Regions from separate parts of the Paraburkholderia sp. SIMBA_027 genome, predicted to be linked through region 1. Evidence: predicted binding sites of a transcription regulator. Region 1 holds the regulator's gene; the other holds the start of a gene.
The links. The regulator FliA, encoded in region 1, starts transcription of late flagellar genes. The targets are predictions, from matches to a motif close to CTAAAGTTTNNNNNNNNNNNGCCGNTA.
Positions count from the first base shown of each region.

Region 2: SB764_RS16525 (DUF4088 family protein) is a predicted target of FliA. The motif match lies at 1,427-1,453, and genes of this name have one in related genera.

Region 1 is NZ_JAWRWY010000021.1:15,515-23,630, reverse strand. It holds gene flgE (flagellar hook protein FlgE) at 1-169, opposite strand, end outside; gene SB764_RS31940 (flagellar hook assembly protein FlgD) at 193-849, opposite strand; gene flgC (flagellar basal body rod protein FlgC) at 1,046-1,471, opposite strand; gene SB764_RS31930 (flagellar basal body protein) at 1,531-2,034, opposite strand; gene flgA (flagellar basal body P-ring formation chaperone FlgA) at 2,262-3,563, shown strand; gene flgM (flagellar biosynthesis anti-sigma factor FlgM) at 3,712-4,071, shown strand; gene SB764_RS31915 (flagella synthesis protein FlgN) at 4,114-4,560, shown strand; gene SB764_RS31910 (RNA polymerase sigma factor FliA) at 4,766-5,497, opposite strand; partial or broken gene SB764_RS31905 (MinD/ParA family protein) at 5,888-6,670, opposite strand; gene flhF (flagellar biosynthesis protein FlhF) at 6,663-8,116, opposite strand, start outside.
Region 2 is NZ_JAWRWY010000008.1:52,193-60,308, reverse strand. It holds gene SB764_RS16535 (AzlC family ABC transporter permease) at 161-946, shown strand; gene SB764_RS16530 (AzlD domain-containing protein) at 955-1,278, shown strand; gene SB764_RS16525 (DUF4088 family protein) at 1,539-2,288, shown strand; gene SB764_RS16520 (ATP-dependent helicase) at 2,344-4,497, opposite strand; gene SB764_RS16515 (hypothetical protein) at 4,704-5,153, opposite strand; gene SB764_RS16510 (RNA-binding S4 domain-containing protein) at 5,518-5,739, shown strand; gene SB764_RS16505 (MATE family efflux transporter) at 5,916-7,337, shown strand; gene SB764_RS16500 (bile acid:sodium symporter family protein) at 7,599-8,116, shown strand, end outside.

The sequences.
Region 1 (8,116 bases):
GACCGATCTGCGTGTTGACCGAGGTCGCGATGGTGTTCGCGTAGACGTCCGCGAACTGCGCCGTGCTCTGCTTGAAGCCGACGGTATTGGCGTTGGCGATGTTGTTGCCGATCACGTCGAGATCGTTCGACGAAGCGGCGAGGCCGCTCAAACCTTGCTGGTAGCCCATGAGTTTCTACTCCGCGATGTCGTTTAGAGAATGCCGGCCACGCTCGAGAGCGCGACCGTCTTGCCATTGGCGAGCGACAGGCTCGCGGTGCCATCCGTCTGCTGGATGACGGCCTGCACCTTGCTCGCGACGAGCGCGGTGGCGGTGGCCGCCTGACCGTTGATGGTGGCGCTGGCGCTGACCGTGTAATCGCCGTCCGCGACCGTGGCGCCCGAGGCGTCCGTGCCGTTCCAGGTGATCGGCACGGTGCCGGCCGACTGCGCGCCGAGGTCGAGCGTGTTGACGACCTTGCCCGCGGAGTTGGTGATCGTGAGCTTGACGTCGGACGCCGCCGACGTGAGCTGCACGCCGAGCTGCGGCGCCGAGCCGCTCGACACCGTCGCGGTCGTGCCCGAGGCCAGCACCGTCGAGCCGATCAGCAGCGCGGCCTGGGCGTTCTGGCCCGCCGACAGCTGCGTCGACAGCGACGTCAGCGAGGTGTTCAGGTTCGCGATGCCCGAGACGGTGTTGATCTGGGCGAGCTGCGAAGTCATCTGCGAGCTGTCCATCGGATCGGTCGGATCCTGGTTCTTGAGCTGCGCGACGAGCAGTTGCAGGAAAGTGTTTTGCAGATCGCTGCCGCTGGTGCCGCTCGTGCCGCTCGACGAGGACGTCGACGAACTCGACGACGTGCCGTTCATGGTGTCGAGCAGGCTTTGCGACACGGTGGCGGAGCTGCCGCCGATGGTGGTGCTGCTGGAAGTCAACGCGTTCTCCTCGGATACGCCCGGCTAAACTGGGTAGCGTGTGGTGTGTGGTGTAGTCTCGCGCCGCTTTCGCCGCGGCGTCGGACGCCTGTTTCAGGGGTCTTCCTGCGTGCCTTTGCTGTGCGCTTCGTTACGTACCGATCGTGAGCGTCTTGAGCATCAGCGTCTTCGCGGTGTTCAGCGTCTCGATGTTCGCCTGATACGAGCGCGACGCCGAGATCATGTTCACCATCTCCTGAACCGGGTCCACGTTCGGCATGGTCACGTAGCCGTCCGCGTTGGCGGAGGGGTTGTCCGGGTCGTAGGTCTGCTTCATCGGCGTCGGGTCGTCGATCACGCCCGTCACCTTCACGCCGCCCACCTGCTGACCGGACGCGCTGCGCGCGCCGCCGAGCGGATCGACCGCGAACACAACCTGCTTGGCCTTGTAGGGCTGGCCGTCCGGGCCGGTCGTGCTGTCCGCGTTGGCGAGGTTGGACGCCGTCACGTTCAGGCGCTGCGATTCCGCCGACATGGCGGACCCGGCAACGCTGAAGATATTCATCAGGGATGGCATGGTTTCGGTGACCTCACAAAATGCTGCGGTGTGTTCTTGCGTAGCGTGCGGCGGTCGGCTTACGAGCCAGACTGGATCGCCGAGAGCATCGTCTTGATCTGGCTCGAGAGCACGGTCATGCCCGACTCGAAGTGCAGCGCGTTGTCCGCGAACTGCACGCGTTCGGTGTCGAGGTCGACCGTGTTGCCGTCGAGCGCGGGCTGCGTCGGGTTGCGGTACATCACCGGGCTCGAATACGCCTCGGTCGGGCCGCCCGTCGCGACGAGCTTCGCGTTGCCGGGCATGTGACCGGCTTCCGTCGAGGCCATCGACATGCCGCTCGTCACGCCCGCGGGCTGCGCCATCACGAGCGGCTGGAAGTTGCCTGCCGCGCCGCCGGCCGACGAACCCGCTCCAGCGTGGCGCAGCGCGCCGGCGAGCGAGGACGAGAAGTCGACGTCGCGCGCCTGGTAGCCAGGCGTGTCGGCGTTCGCGATGTTCGACGAGATCAGCGCCTGGCGCGTCGCGCGCACATCGAGCGCTTCGCGTCCAAAGGCGAATTCGGCATCGAGTTTGTCCAGCATCGGGCGTTCTCCGTTACACGAAATGAAAGGCTGCGTTGGCGCATGCAGTGCGCATCCAACCGGTGGATCGGCCGCGCAGGCCTTTTCGCATGGAGAGGAATAGTAGGCGGGCGACGCAAGAACCAATCGGACGAATAGCCGGTAAAGCCCCCCTCTATTCGACGTTAGCGAGCGGGGGCCGACGCCTAGAATGCGATGCGTGTCAATGCAATAGAGGGAGAACGACGATGCCGCAGACTGCCAACCCGAACGCGCGACGCGCGACGGCGCACCGGCTCGCGGCCGTCACGGCGGCATGGTTCGGCGTGCTGGGCTTCGTTTCGGCGGCGCAGGCGCAAAGCGATGCGTCCGGCGCGTCCAGCCAGCAGATCTACATCGCGGGCCCCGGCGACCGCGCCGGTTCGGACGCCGCGAAGATGACCGCGATGCTCGCGCAGCCCGCGAAGGCCGCCGATCCCGCCGCCAACGCGAAGGCGTACGCCGATCGCGCGGCGCTGCTCACGCACACCAACGCAGAATCGCGCGCCGAAGCCGAGACGCAACAGCCCGGCATGATCACGATCCCCGGCGCGGGCGAGCGCGGCAACGCCGCCGCCCAGAACGACGCGCCCAGCATCGTGACGGTCGGCGCGCCCGGCGCCGCGAGCACGCCGCAACGCGCCATCGCACCCGTGACGGTGCAGGCCGCGCCGCGTGTCGCGCAGCCGAATGTGCCGGCGGTGGTCAATGCCGCCCGGATCAATGCCACGAATGCCGGCGCGAACGCGAACGGCGCGATCATGCGCGCGAGCTACGCGCCGCGCGCCGCCGTCAACGCGAATGTGAGCGTGAACGCCAATGCCGCCAACGCCGCGTCGATGAACGCCGCCGCGCAGGCGCAGGCCCAGGCCGCCGCGGTGCCGCCGGGTCAGGAAGACGGCGAACGGATCCGCGCCACCGCTCTCGCCTTCCTCCAGCAGCAGTCGGCGGGCTTGCCGGGCAAGGTCAGCATCACGGTCGCGCAGGTCTTCCCGCGCGGCCTCGCGGCCTGCGCCGCGCTCGAACCGTTCATGCCGCCGGGCGCGCGCATGTGGGGCCGCACGACCGTGGGCGTGCGCTGCGTGGGCGCGAAGCCGTGGACGCTCTACGTGATCGGCCGCATCGCGATCAACGTGACCTACTACGTGGCCGCGCGTCAGATCAACGCAGGCGAGGCGCTCTCCGCCGCCGACTACCTGCCGCGCGACGGCGACCTCGCGAGCCTGCCGCAGACCATCATCACCGATCCGCAACAGGCCAACGGCGCGGTCGCGCTCATGCGCATCACGCAAGGCCTGCCGCTGCGCTCCGACATGCTGCGCAGCGCTTCGTCGGTGGTCATCGGCCAGACGGTCAAGGTGGTCGCCGTGGGCCCGAATTTCACGATTTCCTCCGAGGGCAGCGTGCTCAACAATGCCGCGCCCGGACAGATGGTGCGCGTGCGCACGCCCAACGGGCAGATCATCAGCGGCGTCGTGAAGGACGCCTCGACGGTGGAGATCCAGATTTAGGGTCGAAATAACGGCCGGGACGGCGCAAAACGGGGCTGCGCGCCATGTGCGCCAGCACACGTAACAGCATGTAACGCCGGGACTTTTTCCGCTAAAGTTCGCGCCGCGCCCGCCGTTATCAAGGGCATACGGATCAGGAAGCCCCATCGTGAACATCGACACCTCCAATCGCAACGAAGCGCGCCCGCTGCAAGACAGCCTGGCGCGCACCGGCCAAGGCGATACCGCGAGCGCCATCGGCGCCGGCAGCACGGCGTCTCCCGCCGCGTCCGCCAGCACCGCGTCGACGGGCAGCACTCCCGGAGACGCCAACGTGAGCCTTTCCTCGCTGTCCTCGACGCTGCGTTCGGCGCCGTCGAGCGATAGCGCCGACATCGACATGGATCACGTCCAGTCGATCAAGGACGCTATCAAGAACGGCACGCTGCAGATCGACACCGGCAAGATCGCCGATGGGATCCTCGACACGGCGCGCGGTCTGATCAAGCAGCCGGCAACGGGCAACTGATCGCCTTCGCCGGCCCGCAATCCGCTTTGACTGGTGGTACCGATGAAAGACGACCTGCTCGCCACACTGATCGACGAACACGCCGCTGTTGAGGCTTTCGCGTCGCTGCTCGCCTTCGAAGAGAAGGCGCTCACCTCGGCCGACGGCATGGATTCGCTGCCGCAGATCGTCGAGCAGAAGTCGACGCTCACGCAGCGCCTGGCCGGGCTCGAAAAGGTGCGCGACGCGCAGCTGGCCGGTCTCGGTCTGCCGGGCGGCCGCAAGGGCATCGAACTGGCCTGCGACGGCGACACGCGTCTCACGGGTCAATGGGCGCTGCTCAAGGGTTCGACCGAGCGCGCGCGACGCCAGAATCTCACCATCGGCATGATGATCCGCACGCGCATGGAACATAACCGCCGTGCGCTGGCGATCCTGCGCGGCGAGACCAATACCGGCGCGACGATGCTGTACGGTCCCGACGGCCGTTTGCCCGCGTTCGGGTTGTAAAACGGGTTGTGAAGCGGGCTGTGAGCCGGGATTAAAGCGCGCCGCACAACGCCGCGCAGCGACAAAAAAAGCCGAAGCGGATTGCTTCGGCTTTTTTGTTTTGCGCTTCGCGCGCGTCGCGAACGCCATCGGCGCAGTCGAGCGCCCATAAAAAAACCGGAGCGCTTGCGCACTCCGGCTCTTCTCGCCCCGAACCCGCCGCCGCTTAATTCTCGGTGCCGGCCCAGGACATCTCGCGCAGACGCGTACGCAGACGCGCCACCGCCTGGCTGTGCAACTGGCACACGCGCGACTCGCTCACTTCCATCACCGCGCCGATCTCGCGCAGGTTCATGCCGCGCTCGTAGTAGAGCGACATGAGCAGCTTCTCGCGCTCGGGCAGGCGTTCGATCGCTTCGACGAGCGCGCCGCGCAGGCTGTCGTCGAGCAGCGCCGAGAGCGGATCCGAATGATCGACGCAATAGCGGTCGAGGAACGGCTCGTCCTCGGCGGAACGGTCGAAGTCTTCGTAGTAGATCAGCTGGCTGCCATGCAGGTCCTGCAGCATCGACTGATACTCGTCGAGCGGCATGCTCAGATGGTCGGCGATCTCGGTTTCACTCGCCGAGCGTCCGAGCCGCTGCTCCACCTGATGCACGGCGCTCTCCACCTCGCGCGAGGTGCGGCGCAGGCTGCGCGGCAGCCAGTCGTTGCTGCGCAGCTCGTCGAGCATCGCCCCGCGGATGCGCTGGCTCGCGTAGGTCTCGAACTGCGCGCCCTGGTCTTCCTTGTAGCGGTTGGCCGCATCCATCAGACCGATCATGCCGGCCTGGATGAGGTCGTCCAGATCCACGCTCGCAGGCATTTTCGCCACGAGCTGCAGACCCAGACGCCTGACCAGCGGCGCGTATTTCGCGAGGACATCGGCCTGCGAAATTTTTCCTTGAGCGTTATACATCATGCTCTCCTGCTTCTCTTTTCCCTTGCTGCGCCTGCCGTCCGCCGCACGTCATGCGTGCTGCGGCGCGGGGCGCTGCACGGGCGGGTCCGCCCGCCATCCGGCGTGGGCCGGCGCGGGCGCGGATGGGACGCCTGTGACGGTCGAAACGAATGATTCAGTTTGTGCTGCATGTGCTGCGTGCGCCGAGACGGCGGCGGCGGCCACGCCGGCAGGCGCGGTCTCGACGATCGGCGCGCGCGGCACGTTGGCGTGGCTCGCGGCCGCGGCGTTCATCTGCCCGGCCGAAGCCGCTGCGGCCGCGCTCGCGCGCGCCGCCTTGACTTCGGCATCCGACGACGCCACCGCTTCGGCGAAATCCGCCGCATTGGACGAGCGCGCGGACAGCGCCGGGCGCATCGGCCAATGCGGCAGTTCGGCGGCCACATGGCGGAAATCCCGCGCGGCGGCCGTCGAAGGGAAGGCGTCGACGATGCAGCGCGACAGTTGCACCGCACGCGGCATGTGCGGGTCGGCGGCCACGCACCCGGCGTTCTCGAGCGAGACCGTCAGGTAGCGGCTGGCGACGCCCGCGAGGTTGTCGAACGCGGCGTGCGCGTCGGTCGCGCTCGCCACGTGGTTCGCGAGCACGCGGAACTGGCCAATCGCGTGCGCGAAATGCAGCCGTTTCATGCACGCGTAGGCGTCGGTGATCGCCTGCGCGGCGACGCGCATGACGATCAGCACGTCGTGCGCGTGCATCGCGAGCGGCGACAGTGCGCCGTCGGCGTCGAGCTGGGCGTCGATGAGGACGATGTCAGCCGGGCCGGTCAGCACCTTGTTCAGTTGCGCGCTGGTGTACTGCGAGCGATGCTCGCGCGAGACGGCCAGCACGCGAAAGCCGAGCGCGTGACGCCCAGCGGCTTCGTCGAGCCCCATCTCGCCGCGCATCACCGCCGCGAAGTTGCCCGCGCCGCGAATGCCGCCGAGCAGCGCGCTCACCGAGCGCGGCCCGAGACATTCGTCGATGACGAGCACGTCCTTGCCATGGCCGGTCAGCGCCGCCGCCAGATTGATCACGGCGGTCGTGCGTCCCGGCGCGCCGGGGCCGCCTGTCACCGCGATCACGCGCGAGCCTTCTCGCGCAAGCAGACGCCGCAGGCCTTCGGCCTGATCGATCACGAACTTATCCAAACCGGACCTCGGGTGCTTGCGCGTTCGAACGATTCGACAGCGCGGAGAGCAATGCAGGAATGTCGTCCTCGTGCGGCACGAACGGCGAGCGGTCGCGCGGCACGCAGAACGCGCTGCGAATCAGGAAGCGGCGCGTGGCCACGTACAGGTTCTCGGGCACCTTCTGGCCGGTCGAGACGTAGTGCACCGGCAGCTTGTAGCGCAGGACCGTGTCGAGCGTGCTGCCGAGGTTGGTCGCCTCGTCGAGCTTGGTGAGGATGCAGCCGGTGAGCGGCGAGTTGTCCGGACCGCTCTGGTAGGCCTGCACGACTTCGTTGAGCGTGTCGCCGTGGTTGGTCGCCGAGAGCAGCAGAAGGCGCCGCACCGGACGGCCCGCGCCGCAGAGCATGGCGATCTGGTCGGCCACGGCGCGGTCGCGCTGGCTCATGCCGATCGTGTCGATCAGCACGATGTGCTTGTTCTTGAGTTCGGTGAGCGCGAGTTGCAGATCCGCGCCGTCGCGCACCGCGTGCACGGACACACCGAGGATCTTGCCGAAGATGCGCAGTTGCTCGTGGCCGCCGATCCGGTAGCTGTCGGTCGTGAGCAGCGCAACCTTGCTCGCGCCGAAGCGCATCACGCAGCGCGCGGCGAGCTTGGCCGTGGTCGTGGTCTTGCCGACGCCCGTCGGGCCCATCAGCGCGAACACGCCGCCGCGCTCCATCAGCGCTTCTTCGTCTTCCAGCACGGGAAGATTCGATTCGAGCACCGACTGGAGCCATTCCATGCCGGCTTCCTCGGTCTCCACGTCCGGCAGGCGCTCGATCATCATCTTGACGAGCTGCGCCGAAAAACCGGCCGCGAAAAGCTGTTTGGTGAGCGCGCCCTGCACCGGGCTGCGGCGCTGGCGCTCGCCCCACAGCAGACCGGCGAACTGCTCTTCCATCATGCCGCGCATGGAGGCCAGTTCGTTCATCACCGTTTCGTTGACCACCTGCTCGATGCGCGCGCGAATCGCTTCGCTGACGGTCGCCGCCGTGGCGGACGACTTCGCGCCGTCTTCGTCGGGCGCGGGACCGGCGGCGTCGGCGCTCTGGCCGATGCTGCGGGCCGCGCGGCGAGCCGCGACGTGGGCGGCCTTGAGCGCCCAGTCGGGCTGCGTGGCGTCGACGTCGGCGGGATGCACGGGATCGGCGGTCGTGCCGAAGCCGCGCGCCATCGCGGCGGCGGGCGTGAGGCCCGGCGTGCGCGTGTCCTGGCCGTTCTGCTGGCTGGCGATGCGACGCGCGTGGTCGATCAGCCAGGGATTCGTTTCGGCCATCGTGCGCGGCGCGCCCGACTCCTGGAACGACTGCGGGAACGACTGCGACACCGCCTGTTCGAGCAGCGACGCGGCGTCGCGCGCCGACGTCTGGCTCGCAGCGGGCGCGGCCTTCAGCGTGCCGAAGGGCTGCGTGGCCTGCTGCG
Region 2 (8,116 bases), on a different contig from region 1:
CGGAACGCCACGCAACCTCGCCACACTGATCGACAAAGCTCGCCGCAAGATCGTACAAGCCACGCACCGCGCCGCTCGCTATGCTGCTTTCCGAATCAGGAGAGACAGCTTGACCCACCATCCCCATCGCTACAAAGAATTCGCGGCCGGCGCGCGCGACATGATCCCCATGATGATCGGCGCGGCGCCGTTCGGCGTGATTTTCGGCACGCTCGTCACGTCCGGGCCGCTCGCGCTCTGGCACGGCCAGTTCATGTCGGTCACGGTATTCGCTGGCTCGGCGCAGTTCATCGCGCTCGGGCTGATCGCCTCGCACGCGAGCTACGCCGTGATCTGGGCCACCACGCTGATCGTCAACCTGCGCCACGTGCTCTACAGCGCCACGCTCGCGCCCTATGTCTCGCATCTGCCGATGCGCTGGCGCCTCGCGCTCGGCGCGGTGCTCACCGACGAGGTGTTCGCCGTCGCCTGGGCGCATTACCGCCGCCATCATCCCGGCGACGACGTCTCGCCGTGGCACTTCCTCGGCTCGGGTGTCTCGATGTATCTGAACTGGCAGATTTCGACCGCCGCGGGCCTGCTGTTCGGCGCGGCGTTCCCGGGCCTGCAGTCGCTCGGACTCGACTTCGCGATGGTCGCCACTTTCATCGCCATCGTGGTCCCGCAACTGGTGGCGCTGCGCTTTGTGGCGGCCGCCGTCACCTCGGGCGTGCTCGCGTTCTACTGGCAGGCGTGGCCGTACAAGCTCGGGCTGCTCGGCGCGGTGCTCGCGGGCGTCGTGGTCGGCGTGGCGCTGTCGTTGCCGCGCAAACCGCGCCAATCTCATGTCGATGCCGACGCCCTACCCGACGCCGACGCTCCGTCGCACTCATCGAACCCGACCGGCAACCGCCGCCCGGACCGGCATCCGCGCGAGGCGCACGCCGTCGCAGGAGGCAACCGATGAACCAGCCCATGAACTACGTCGTCCTGATCCTCGGCATGGCGCTGATCACCTGGATCGTGCGCACCGCCGTCTTCGTGCTCGGCGAGCGACTCGTGTTTCCGCCGCTCGTGCGCACGGCGCTCGGTTTCGTGCCCGTAACCGTCCTCACGGCGATCATCGTGCCGATGGCCGTCTCGCCGCACGGCCAGGGCGCCGAACTGAGCTGGCGCAATCCGCAACTCGTCGGCGCGCTGGCGGCGATCGTCGTGAGCGCGCTGACGAAGCGTCCGCTGCTGACCATCGCCGTGGGCCTCGGCGTGTTCTTCGTCTGGCAAGGCGTCGTGTTGCGCTGAATCCACGCTGAAATGCGCATCTGAATACGCATTGGAGTGCGCCCTCGAATCCCCCCGGACGGGCCGCCGCCCGTCCACCCACGGTCCTTTCACGGCGCGCGTTCGAGCGAACCTCGCGTGAACCTCGCGTGAACCTTTCACGCAGCCGCTCAAGTTTCGCCGCGCCGCGCCGTTAAACCGTCGAAGCCTGCCTTGGCGCAGTGGTCAGCCGAAGACTGGCCATCACCAGGCAACGCCAGGAATAGATCGGGGCAACCAGAATGGGGAATATCACCCTTAACCTCAAGGAAGAAACACTTGCGTCGCTGCGCAAGGATTTCGACGCGTTCCTGCGCGTCTCGCTGAAGCTCGACCCGCAATTCCTCACGCCGTCGTTCGAGGACTTCCTGCGCGCGAAGCTGCTCGACAACATGACGCCGCTCACCGAGCAGGCGGTGCAGCGGCTATTGCAGGGCGGCCAGTACGCGTGGGCCAAGCGCACGCTCGACAAGGAGTTTCCGGAAGTCGTCTCGATGCTGCTGCGTCAGGCCGGCGATTTTGGTTTCGGCGTCGCGTCGCGTCCCGAGTGGACGCCCGACGAGCTGTCGAAGAAGTGCCGCGAATGGGCGGCCGCGATCGTGCAGGAAGCGCAGGGCGAGGAAGCGCAGATCGACCCGCTCGCCGCGCAGATCAAGTCGGGCGTGCAGGACATCCAGACGCTCGAAGAAATCATGCAGACGCCCGCATGGCGGCTCGCGGAATCGGTGCGCCAGCGCGTCTATGAAGCGAAGATCGGCTGCGAACAGGCCACGGGTTCGCTCGCGCGCGAGCGGCTCGGGGAGTTGCGCGGCCTGCTGCGTCTGGGCATCGCGCACGGCACGTTCCAGAAGCAGGAAGCGCAGCAGATCATGGAATATCTGCGTCTGCTGAAGCCGGAAATTTTCGTCGAAGAACCCGACGACGTCTTCACGCGCCTCGCCGCCTGGCTGCGCAACTTCTTCGTGCCGCCGCCGAAGAATCAGCCTCGCTAGCCCGTCCCGCCCGCGGGACACCGCACCGATCAGGCTCATACCCCCGGCGCGCGCCCTAGTCCCACATCTTCCTCAATTTCGCGCCGATCTCGACCTTCGCGCGCGCCGCAGCGGCCAGTCCCGCCGCACTCGGCGCGCTCGCCACGGGCGGCGCGGGCCACGCGCGCGACTCGAACAGCGGCAGCATCGACGGCGCGATGAAGCGCGTGCGCGACGCCCACACGTGACGATCGCCGGACGCCGCCTGGTTGTGCACATAAAAGCGCTGCGGCACGACGATGTGCAGATCCTCCTTCGCACGCGTCATCGCCACGTAGAGCAGACGGCGCTCCTCTTCCAGTTCCTCGTCGCTGCCCGCGCCCAGATCGGACGGAATGCAGCCGTCCACGCCGTTGAGCACGAACACGTTGCGCCACTCCTGCCCCTTGGCCGAATGGATGGTCGAGAGGATCAGATAGTCCTCGTCGAGCAGCGGATCGGCCGATTCGGCGCTGGTCGCGTCGGGCGGATCGAGCGTGAGTTCGGTCAGGAAGCGCTCGCGCGAGGGGTACGTGCTCGCGATGCTTTCCATCTGCAGCAGATCGGCCATGCGCACCTGCGCGTCTTCGTGATTGCGCTCCAGATGCGGCTCGTACCAGCGCCGCACGCGCTCGAACTCGGCCGGCCAGGCCGTGGCGCGCGCGCCGATGCTGTCGATGAGCGCCGTGAACGCGCTCCAGTCCTCGGCGGCACGCGGCGGCGGTGCGAATGCGGCGAGCGCTTCGGCAGCGCGATACGCGCCCGTGCAAGCCGCAACCTGATCGAGCAGACGCGCGGCGGTAGCCGGCCCGACGCCCGGCATCAACTGCGTCACGCGAAACCCGGCCACGCGATCGAGCGGATTTTCGGCCCAGCGCAGCACCGCCAGCACGTCTTTTACGTGCGCGGCGTCGAGAAAACGCAGGCCGCCGAATTTCACGAACGGGATATTGCGCCGCGCCAGCTCGATTTCGAGCGTCGCGCTATGGTGCGCGGCGCGAAACAGCACGGCCTGCTGCTTGAGCTTCATGCCGCCCTCGCGCGCCTCCAGAATCTGCTCGACGACGTAGCGCGCCTGCGTGGCCTCGTCGGCGACCGTCACGAGGCGCGGACGCTGCTGCGAGGCGCGATCGGTCCAGAGGTTTTTCGTGTAGCGCTCGGTGGCGGCGTCCATCACGGCGTTGGACGCAGCGAGGATCGGCTCGGTTGACCGGTAGTTGCGTTCCAGCGTCACCTGACGTGCGGACGGATCGAACTGTGCGGGGAAATCGAGGATGTTGCGTACCGTTGCGCCCCGAAACGAGTAAATTGCCTGCGCATCGTCGCCGACGACGGTCAGGCCGCGTCCGTCGGGCTTGAGCGCGAGCAGGATCGACGCCTGGAGGCGATTCGTGTCCTGATATTCGTCGACGAGAATGTGATCGAAGCGCGTGGCGAGATCGGCGGCAATGACGGGTTCTTGCGCCATATGCGCCCAATACAGCAGCAAATCGTCGTAATCGAGCACGTTCTGCTTCTGCTTCGCGTCCACGTACTCGGCAAACAGCGCGCGCAGTTGCGGCTCCCATTCGAGACACCAGGAGAACGAGCGCGCGAGCACGTCGGCGAGCGAATCGCCGGTGTTGACTACGCGCGAGTAAATCGCCAAACACGTGGATTTAGCGGGAAATCGCTTCTCTTTCGCCGACAATCCCAGCTCGTGGCGCACGAGGTTCATGAGATCGGCGGAATCTTCGCGATCGTTGATCGTGAAGGCCGGCGACAAACCGATCTGCTCGGCGTATTCGCGCAGCAGGCGCGCGCCGATGCCGTGAAACGTGCCCGCCCACGTGAGCCCCTGCGCGAGCACGGCGGCCGCGCCCGGCACGCCGGCGGCGATGCGCGAGACACGCCGCGTCATTTCCTGCGCCGCGCGACGCGAGAACGTTAGCAGCAAGATACGATGCGGATCGGCGCCGTTCACGACCAGATGCGCGACGCGATGCGCAAGCGTGTTGGTCTTGCCCGAACCCGCTCCAGCGATCACGAGCAGCGGTTCCGGCAGCGTCGCACCCGGAGCGAAGGCCTGCGGACCGCCATGCTCGACGGCGGCGCGTTGCGCCTCGTTGAGCTTGGCGAGATAGGCCGCAACGTCCTGAGCGACAGCGCTGACGGGATCGACGAGGGAATCGTTGGAAACGGGAGTGGACACGGCGGTGGACACGGCGGGCGCGGAGAATCCGTAAAAGGCGGCGACGCATACTGTATATCCATACACCTCGCACCCGCAAGCGCTCGATCGTGGGCTGATCTGGCGCGATCTGGCGATATTTATGCGTCAACTTCCCGGCGCAATAAAAAACGGCGGCATCCGTTACCGGACGCCGCCGCCTTGCACGTGATTAGCGCTGACGCGGATTACGGCTGCTGCGTGCCGCCCTGCTGCTGCGCCGACTGACCGCTCATCTGATCCTTCATTTCCGAATCGTTGGCCTGACGGTCGGCCTTGCGGTTGATCTTCGCGTCCTTGACCTCCGATTTGTACTGCGTCTTGGCCTGCTTCTTCGCGTCCTTGTACTCGGAGTTCGCCGACTTCTTGGCGCTGCGGTACTCGGCGCTGGCCGCCGCGTTGGCGTTGCGCTTTTGCACCAGCGGATCGGTCGGCTGCGGCGCGGTCAGATTTTGCGGCGCGGGCGCCGGTTGCGCGATGCCCGCGGCGGCCGGCGCCTGGCTCGGCGCGGTAGCCGGGGCCATCGTCGGCGCGTCGCCCGCCGCCGGCGTGGCGGTCTGGGCGAACGCGCCCTGCGCGAAGGCAGCGGCGGTGGCGGCAATGGCGGTAGCGGTCAGCAGCTTGCGAATCTGGGTCATGGCGTATCCTCTTGAGTAGTTCCGGGAATTGGCGTGGGTCAGTCCTGCAACGGGCGTGCCCGCCGTTTCCCGCTCCGTTTCCGCTCGATGGAGCCGCCGTGGTCGGGTGAATCCGTGGAGCCCGGCGGTCTCGCTTCGGTGAACCCATTTTCATCTGAAGATCCGCGCGCCGTCCCGCGACGTTACGCAGCGTTTCATTTGCTGACGAATTCATAACATCTGGCCCCGACATGTAACTACGCCCGATCGCCAAGCATCCCGGGCCGCGCCACGCGCGATCGCTTATGATGCTCACCCTCCGCGCCGCCACGGCGCGCGCCAATGTTCCGCGCCTTTGTTCCAATTTCACCGATTTCCACGCGCCATGCCCAATCTCGATTTCACGCTGACCGGCGACTACGTCGAACTGCACAACCTCCTGAAGATCACCGGACTCGCCGACAGCGGCGGCTCGGCCAAGCAGATCGTCTCGTCCGGCGCGGTGAAGGTCGACGGCGAAGTCGAACTGCGCAAGACCTGCAAAATCCGCGCGGGCCAGTCGGTGCTGCTCGGCGACACGCGCATCGCGATTCACGAGCCGGAGTAACAGGCTGCGCCGATCGCACATGCACCACGCAGGTGCTTTTTGGCTGAAAGACAGGTAATCTCGGCGGGTAGGCTCGCAGCCGTTCAAGGCGCTTGAGCCGTTCCCGCCTGCACTTCCGGATTCGATCTCCAGGCGTTTTTCCGACGCGGCGCGATACTTCGCGCCGCTTGCCTTTCATGACCCGAACGACTTCACCGGCGCGCACCGACCGCGCCAGCCGCGCCATCGCGCCGCCCACGCTCAAACGTCACGCCGCCGACACCGCACGTCTCGCCGCGCCGCTCGCCATCGCCCAGTTGTCGCAGATGGCGATGAGCGTCACCGACACCGTGCTGCTCGGCTCGCTCGGCGCGGGCGCGCTCGCGGCGGGCGGACTCGGCGCGAATCTGTTCTTCGTGGTCGTGACGGTGCTGCAGGGCGTGCTGACCTCGGTGAGCGTGAGCGTCTCGCAGGCGCGCGGCGCCGACGATCTGCATCGTGTGCCGCATATCTACTGGACCGGTTTCGCGCTCTCGCTCGTGCTCGCGCTGCCCGCGTTCGCGCTGCTGTCGTTCGCGGAGCCGCTGTTGCACGCGCTCGGCGAGCCGGGCGTGCTCGCGCGCCAGGTCGGCGAATACGCGTCGGTGCTGCGCTGGGGCGCGCCCGCGAGCCTGATCGGCGTGGGGCTGATGCGCTCGTTCCTGCCCGCCATCGGCGCGGCGCGGCGGCTGCTCTGGATTTCGATCGCGAGCGTGTTCTTCAACGGCTTCCTGAACTACGGGCTGATCCACGGCGTCTGGGGCCTGCCGCGCCTCGGCTTTCTCGGCTCGGCGGCGGCGACCGCCGTCACCATCTGGCTCACCACGCTCGTGCTGATGGCGCTGCTGCATCTGCGCCCGTCGCATCAGCACTTCGTGGTCGCGCGCCGTCCGAGCGCGCCGATGATGGGCGAGCTGTTCTCCATCGGCTGGCCCGTGGCGATCACCTATGCGGTCGAAGCAACGCTGTTCCTCGCGACCGGCCTGCTGATGGGCCTCCTCGGCGCAATGCCGCTTGCCGCCCACCAGATCGCGCTGAACGTCGCTTCGGTGATGTTCATGGTGCCGCTCTCGATCGGCCAGGCGGGCAACGTGCGCGTGGGTTACTGGATCGGCGCGGGCGTGCCGCGCGCGGCGCGTCATGCGGGCTTCGTCGCGCTGGCGCTGGGCGTGGGCTTCATGTCGATGTCGGCGCTCGTGATGGTGCTCGCGCCGCACTGGATCGTCGGGCTCTATCTGCATCTCGACGATCCGGCCAACGCGCAGACCGTCGCGCTCGCCACCTCGCTGCTCGGCGTGGCGGCGATCTTCCAGATCGTCGACGGCATGCAGACGGTCGGCTCCGGCTGCCTGCGCGGCCTCAAGGACACGCGCATCCCGATGCTGGCCGCGACGCTCGGCTACTGGGGCATCGGTTTTCCGGTCGGCTATGCGCTGGCGTTCCATTTCGGCTATGGCGCGCTCGGCCTCTGGTGGGGACTCGCGGCCGGTCTCGCGAGCGTGGCCGTGCTGATGACGTGGCGCTTTCACCGCATGAGCCTGCGCGCGGAAACCGAGGCGGCGCGCTCGCAGACGGCCTGACGCGCGCCCGCGCCTGACGGACAACGACGGACAAAGACGCCCCCCAGGTCCGCCTGACGCGAGCGGTTAGAATACGCGGCTGGCGCCCGCCGCCATCCGTCCCACGAGGGCAGGAAAATTCCGCGCGCATTGACCGGACGACCGGACGACTGAACGACCAAACGACCGGACCCGCGACGCCGCGCCGGCCACCCCGGCATGCCGCTCGCGCTATCACGCGCCGTCATCAAGAAAACGAACCCTCTCACGGACCACGCTTCCATGCTCGCCCCGATTACCCGACTGTTCCCGCTCTGGGCAGTGCTCGTGTCGCTCGCCGCGTATTTCAATCCGGGCGTCGTCGCGCCCATCGCGCCGCACGTCACGACGCTGCTGATGATCATCATGCTGGCGATGGGCGTGACGCTCTCGTTCGCCGATTTCCAGCGCGTGTTCACGCGTCCCGCGCCCGTGGCGGCCGGCATTCTGCTGCACTACCTCGTGATGCCGCTTGCCGCGTGGGTGATCGCGAAAGCGCTGCACATGCCCGCCGACCTCACCGCCGGCATGGTGCTGGTGGGCAGCGTGGCGAGCGGCACGGCCTCGAACGTGATGATCTATCTCGCGCGCGGCGACGTCGCGCTGTCGGTGACGATCAGCGCGCTCTCGACGCTCGTCGGCGTGTTCGCGACGCCGCTGCTGACGCGCCTTTACGTGGACGCGTCGATCGTCGTCGACGTGCACGGCATGTTGATGAGCATCCTGCAGATCGTCGGTCTGCCGATCATCGTCGGGCTGAT